One region of the Vibrio sp. SCSIO 43136 genome, then DNA from elsewhere that is predicted to be linked to it. Evidence: riboswitches for the same ligand, from Rfam matches in the RefSeq annotation. Region 1 holds a riboswitch; the other holds the start of a gene.
The links. Region 1 has a riboswitch for cobalamin ahead of J4N39_RS19695 (cobalt-precorrin-5B (C(1))-methyltransferase). Riboswitches for the same ligand answer to the same signal wherever they lie in the genome.

Region 1 (3,417 bases):
GGGGAAACCAATGCATAAGACGCTCGTGACCAGCCAACACTCTGGAGCCTTCGACCACGGCAACAGCGCGACTATTCAAACTTACGCATCCATCTTCTGGCACGCCTACCACGGTGACCAACACTGTCATTGCACTTTGTCCTTATCCGAACTTACAGCAAGTGCCAACAACGCATGAATTGTCGATACCACGAGTGGACTACCCCCTTTGCGCCCGAGGCTGGCGATAAATGGCACCTTAGATTGTTTAGATAGCAAATCCTTAGATTCATCGGCTCTGACAAACCCGACTGGAATACCGATAATAAGTGCTGGCTTCACTTCGCCACGCTCCACCATCTCTAAAAGCTCTAGTAGCGCAGTCGGCGCATTACCAACACCAATAATCGCGCCATCTAAAATTCCCTGGTCTCGGGCGTAGCGCATAGCGTGAATGGCTCGGGTTTCGCCTGCCGCTTTAGCTTGTTCAATCACACTGGCATCACTAATAAAGCAGCGGGCGTGATTCCCAAAGTGGTTGAGCCTTGGTTTACTTAGGCCCGACACTATCATGGTCACATCAGTGATGATGTTTGCTCCCTTTGTGAGGGCGTCAATCGCACTTGAGAGAGCGTCCTCACTAAACCGAAACAGCTGACCGTATTCAAAATCACCTGTGGTATGAATCGCGCGACGCACAATTTGCCACTGCTCAGAGCTATAACTGTGACCACCGTGGAGTTCGTTCATTTCTCGGTCAATGATCGAGAAAGAATCCTCCTCTATTTGGCGACCTTGCTGAGTCATTTGCTTCATGGTTTCCATTATTTTTCTCCTTAAAACGGTTTAAGTCATGCTTGAACTAGCAAGCAACTTACCGTCGAAATCTATCAATCGAACTTCGACTTCCAATTGATGATCGATATAGTTTTGGGCGTGATTTTGAGCGTGCCTACATAAGGCAACGAGGTAGTTAGAGGTTGGGTTTTGCTTCCAGAGATCGAGAACGTGACGTCCCGTATTGGCTTGAGATACCGCCTGAATGAATTCATGGTCGCAACCCGTTTGAGTTGCAATATCGGCCAATAGGGTAAAGTCAATCGCTTTACCCGAAACATGCGTCATCATATGGCCCGCCACCAATTTGCCGAGTTTACCTATCATGGCTACGATGGTGACTCGTTCGAGTTGATAACGTTTGGCTGCTCTCAGCCCGACACCAATAAAATCACCCGCTTGAACAAAACAAAGTGAAGCAAGCTGTGGAAACATGGCGATAGCAGATTGCTCAGACCGAGTACCCGTGGTTAATACTGCGTGCTGCTGGCCATTTTGTTTGGCGATCTGAATCGTCTGCTTAACCGAGGATGCATAAGCAGATGTTGAGTAAGGCTTTACCGTACCTCGGGTGCCGAGTATTGAGATGCCACCAATTAATCCCAGTCGCTCACCGATGGTTTGCTTTGCCATTTCTTGACCTTGAGGCACGCTGATCAACACATCAAGACCGCCGTGATAACCCACCTCATCCATCTCTCGCTTCACCATGTCGGTGATATTGCGACGAGGTACAGGGTTGATAGCGGCAAAACCAACAGGCAGCTCTAGGCCGGGGAGTGTTACCTTAGCAACGCCTTCGCCCCCATCGATATTGATGTCTTGCGATTGGCTAAATGACACAGACGCAATGATCTCTGCGCCGTGGGTGCAATCAGGGTCATCACCAGCATCTTTGATAACCGAAGCAATCGCTGTTTTCGCTGCCATTTCCAGCTTATGAAGAGTAAATCGAGCGTTATCCCGATTGGGGAGCACGATTTCAATATCTTTGAAATGCACCGCTCCAAGTAGCAGCCGTGTTGCTGCACAAGCGGCAGCTGCCGCGCAAGCGCCCGTGGTATAGCCGGTTCGCATCTCACTGGGTGATTTGGAGCGTTTAACCTTAGTGACCATAGAGCCCACCAAGATAAAGCGAATAAGGGGTATGCATCTATTCGAAAACCAATCCAATTTGTTTTCGAATACCGCAAATAGCACCGAAATAGGCGCTAGTATCCTGCAATGAGTAATCCCGCTCTGCATTCGAAAGAGTGTAATAAGCAGCAGGTATTCTGACTGGTGACTAAAGTGCTAAAACGCCTTCCCAAGATAACTTAGTGGCAATGTTTTAACTCATCACATACAGATGCGGGTACAGTTCAGGCCTCTCACCTGATTCCCTGCTCAACAGAGTCATCGCTAGATGAACTGCTTATATTGTCTAGGTGTCGATAAGTAACCGTTATACTTATCTTTTATGGGGTCATTGTATCAAGAAAAGGTTTCACTACAAACGTCAATTTCGACATAAGTGCTATTATCAATGACACCTATACCTTGGTGCCAGGAAGGCCGACCACTCAATATATTCATTGCCGCCCTAATCCATTCACCATGGGTTACCACCCATACAGTTTGGGATTGCTTATCACTACACAACTGTTTTAGAAAGGTATAGATTCGCTGCGCATAGTCCGATTCCACTTCTTCCCCAAACTCTCCCTGCAACGGCTTTTCAAATCGATTCGCATATCTCAACCGTTTGGCAGTTACAAGTTCTACCCCTTGTAACTGTCCTAAGAAGCGTTCACGAAGCAATGGATTCGTCAAAGAGACAGCATCACATAATGATGCCATTCGATTTGCAGAAGAAACCGCTCTTCCTAAATCACTGGTAATCACCAAGTCTGGTCTACCATAACGAGATAAAAGATCAGTCGCTAGATGGTCTAGAACAATGTATTCAGAACTAAGAATGGGACAATCGAGTTGGCCATGCAGTCTGTTGGACTGATTCCAAGCGGTTTTTGCGTGGCGAATGAGAATAAGTTTTGATGTAGGCATGACGTACTATAAGTGTTCTAAACGAGCAAAAACTCTAATCAATGATACTGCTCGCAGATGATAGCCTACGGTCAATGTGGATCTGGCCAGTTTTGTATACCTACAAACTGAGACTCCATTCGCAATTTTAAACAATTGTTTAGATAACTCAAATTCTGCCGCAAAATTCAAGCAAAAAAAAAGCAGCGAAGAAAAAATCTTCGCTGCTTCTTAATAATGTTCGCTACTAAACCTTAACGGTGCATACCAAGGTCACGTTGCATGTGTGACGATAGGTCATTGATGTTATAGGTTTTTTCAGTTTCACTTACGAACAAGATATCCAATAAGTGAGCAATCAATCCTTTGAAGTTAACAGCGTAAGCTTTTTTGTCCATAGCCGCTGGAGCTGCGATTGTGTTTAGTTGCATTACCTGTGACATGATTGCCTCGCAAATTCAATTTAATGTTTTGTTGGGATCAATAATAGGCTTAAACATCTGCTGCAAATAGTGACAAATTCTCTCTTTTCGGATAAGTTTTTCTAATGAAACAGATCGATAACAACTGCATTTT
Region 2 (3,417 bases), on a different replicon from region 1:
AGGTGCGTTTGGCTACTCAGCATTTATGGGCGCTCAGCACCCAGAAGTTGGTTCAAACTTCTTTGCCATCATGGTCACCCTGCTGCTATTAGCGTGGGTGGGCAAGAAGCTAGGTTACGTTGCTAAACCTCAGTAAGCTGACAACAGATGTAAAAAAAGCCGCTTCTAGCGGCTTTTTGTTTAATTGTAGTGATTACTTACGTTCCAACAATACACCTGCTTCCATATGGTGGGTATATGGGAACTGATCAAAGAGTGCAAAGCGAGTCACTCGGTGAGTTTCGCTCAATACTTTTAGATTCTCTTCTAATGTTTCTGGGTTACAAGAGATGTACATGATGCGCTCGTAACCTTGAACCATCTTGCAAGTGTCGATGTCCATACCTGCACGTGGTGGATCAACAAAAATGGTGTTGCAGTTGTAGCTCTTCAGATCCACGTTCGCTTGCTTCAGGCGGCGGAACTCACGTTTACCTTCCATCGCTTCAGTGAACTCTTCTGCCGACATACGAATGATCTGTACATTGTCGATCTTGTTGGCGGCAATGTTGTATTGCGCTGAGTCTACCGATGGCTTCGCCAGCTCAGTTGCAAGTACACGCTCAAAGTTCTGTGCCAGTGCCAGCGAGAAGTTACCGTTACCACAGTACAGCTCTAGCAGATCACCCGTGGAGTCTTGAGTACAGTCGATTGCCCACTCAAGCATCTTGGTAGCAACTTTTGCGTTCGGCTGGGTAAAGCTATTCTCTACTTGCTGGTAGATGTAGCTATCACCATTAACATTCAGTTTCTCAACCACAAAGTCTCGGTCCAGCACGATTTTCATTTTACGCGCTCGGCCAATGAAGTTGAGGTTGAAGCCCTCATCATTAAGACGCTGCTTTAATGCTTTGGCTTGCTCAATCCATGCTTCATCAAGCTGGCGGTGATAAAGCAATGACACTAGCACTTCACCGCTTAAGGTCGATAGGAAATCGACTTGGAACAGTTTGCGACGCAATACGTCATTGTCTTTCATCGCATCCATTAAAAGCGGCATCAGATCATTGATAAGACGGCTTGCAGCAGGGAACTGGTCCACACGATACTTTTCACGAGTTTCTTGGTTGAACATGATGTAGTACATATCATCACCTTCATGCCAAACACGGAACTCAGCACGCATGCGGTAGTGCTGTTCTGGCGACTCAAAGACTTCCAACTCTGGCATTTGGTAGTGCGCAAACATACTGGTTAGACGTTGGGTTTTCTCTGCCAGTTGCTGTTGGTATAGCTCTGGGGTTACATCAAGTGTCGCCATGAAATCATGCCTTTTCGAATACTTAAAACAAGGAGCGCAGATTTTATTCAATTCCGCCAAATTGTCCAGTGTAGGCGCAAACAACTGACGGGATGTGCTCTAGCGCAGTTACATTTAATGATAGTTAACAATCTGCGCTGCATAAATAACAACTAGACAACATAGTGGTAAGTCACTACTATCTCGCCAACGCTGGTGCTGGGGTGCATGTCACACTTTGGCTTAATAGGGAATCTGGTGAGAATCCGGAACTGACGCGCAGCGGTAAGAGAGAACGAACGTCTCGGGTAAGACCCAAACACTGTTTAGCTTGCTAAGTGGGAAGTGAGACTCTAGGTGCCATAAGTTTTGATGGCGTGCTCTTAAGTCCGAATATCTGCCAGCAAAATGAGTAAGGCTTTTTATAACACTCAATAATTCATTAAAGCCTTGCTGTAATTCTCGCGATTTAGGATGAACCGAAAATGCAAAAATCTCTACTAGCGACCACAGTGGTGTCGCTACTTTCTATGTCTTCTTATGCTCAAGCGCAAAGTGCTGATGAAACCATGGTGGTGACGGCGAACCGTTTTGAGCAGTCTAGCCAGAGTTCAACAGCGGCAGTTGTGACTGTTGATAAAGAAGAGATAGAAGCTATTCAAGCTAATGACCTTTTTGAAGTGCTACGTCGCTTACCTGGTGTCCAAGTATCTAGCAATGGTGGATACGGTCAAACTCAATCTCTTTTCGTTCGTGGTACAAACTCAAGTCATGTATTGGTTTTAATCGACGGAGTTAAAACAGCTAGTGCGACCTCTGGCGGAGCTACGATTTCTGCGTTACCTCTAGTGGCAGTCCAGCGCATTGAATTTATTCGAGGCCCGCGTGCTGCTATGTATGGTTCAGATGCTGTTGGTGGTGTGATTAACATTATTACAGATACTAAGCGTGAAGAGAAAAAGCTGAGTGCAGGTATTGGTTCTGAGCAACTACGCAAAGCATCTGTCGCTGTATCTGGAGAGCTTAACGACAAACTAAGTGGTTCTTTTTCTTCACGGTATTCTCAAGCTGAAGGGTTTTCTGCTCAAAATACTAAAGGAAATGAAGATAATGATGGACACAAAGTCACAGAGTTTGCTGCTAACGCTAAATACCAACTAAGCAACCAGCTAGCTCTAAAACTAAATTCAACATACTCGGAAGGGTTTGTTGAGTATGATCCAACTGACTCAAGTAAAGATCAGCAGTTGTACACTGTGATTGGTAGTGCTGAGTACAAAGCTGATAAATACTCAGCGTTGTTATCTATAGCAAAATCAGTCGACTCTAGTTACAACCGTGGATATAAAAGTAAATACCACACAGAGCATGAATCGATTTCTTTTACCAATCATTATTTGCTTACATCAGACTGGACGTTAAGTGCAGGAATTGATTGGCAGCAAGACGATGTATCCGCATCTTCTGTTGCTTACGATGAATCATCTCGAGATAACAAATCTGCGTATGTTGGCGCTTACTTTGATAATAGTAGCGTTCAGGCAGAGTTGGCGTTGCGCACAGATGACAATGAAAGGTACGGGCGTAATAACACGTGGCAAACGGGGTTAGGCTGGTGGGTAGTAGATACTATGCGACTGACTGCCAATGCAGGTACGGCTTTTAAAGCTCCAACATTTAATAACTTGTACTGGCCGGATACAGGAAATCCAAATTTAAAGCCTGAAGAGTCCTTTAGTTATGAAGTTGGCGTCGAAGGATATCAAGGCAGTTTCGACTGGAGCGTTGTTGCTTACCATAATCAGATTGAAAACATGATTATAGGTTGGCCATCTAAAAATATTGGTAAGGCTGATATCAAAGGTATTGAGCTTGCGGCACAGTTCGCAACAGGTGCCTTTAGTCACGATGTGAGCCTTGATATCATGGATCCTGTTGATACTAGCAAAAATTCTCAGCTAGCAAGACGAGCTAAAGAGAGCGCAAAATGGAATGTTTCTTACTCTAAGGGTAATTGGCGAGCAGACTTAAGTTACCTTTATCAGGGGAAACGCATAGATACAAATAAGGCTGAGTTAGATAGCTACTCATTGGTGGACATAGCTGCCAGTTATTCAGTGACAGAAAGCTTAACCTTA

Region 2: another riboswitch for cobalamin. It lies ahead of J4N39_RS00625 (TonB-dependent receptor domain-containing protein); the one in region 1 lies ahead of J4N39_RS19695 (cobalt-precorrin-5B (C(1))-methyltransferase).

Annotation. Positions count from the first base shown of each region.
Region 1 covers NZ_CP071849.1:1,048,836-1,052,252, forward strand. The annotation lists gene cbiE (precorrin-6y C5,15-methyltransferase (decarboxylating) subunit CbiE) at 1-130, opposite strand, end outside; gene J4N39_RS19690 (precorrin-8X methylmutase) at 127-804, opposite strand; gene J4N39_RS19695 (cobalt-precorrin-5B (C(1))-methyltransferase) at 826-1,932, opposite strand; cobalamin riboswitch at 2,064-2,246, opposite strand; gene J4N39_RS19700 (histidine phosphatase family protein) at 2,290-2,862, opposite strand; gene J4N39_RS19705 (hypothetical protein) at 3,096-3,284, opposite strand.
Region 2 covers NZ_CP071848.1:121,592-125,008, forward strand. The annotation lists gene J4N39_RS00615 (YijD family membrane protein) at 1-136, shown strand, start outside; gene trmA (tRNA (uridine(54)-C5)-methyltransferase TrmA) at 194-1,300, opposite strand; cobalamin riboswitch at 1,477-1,698, shown strand; gene J4N39_RS00625 (TonB-dependent receptor domain-containing protein) at 1,765-3,417, shown strand, end outside.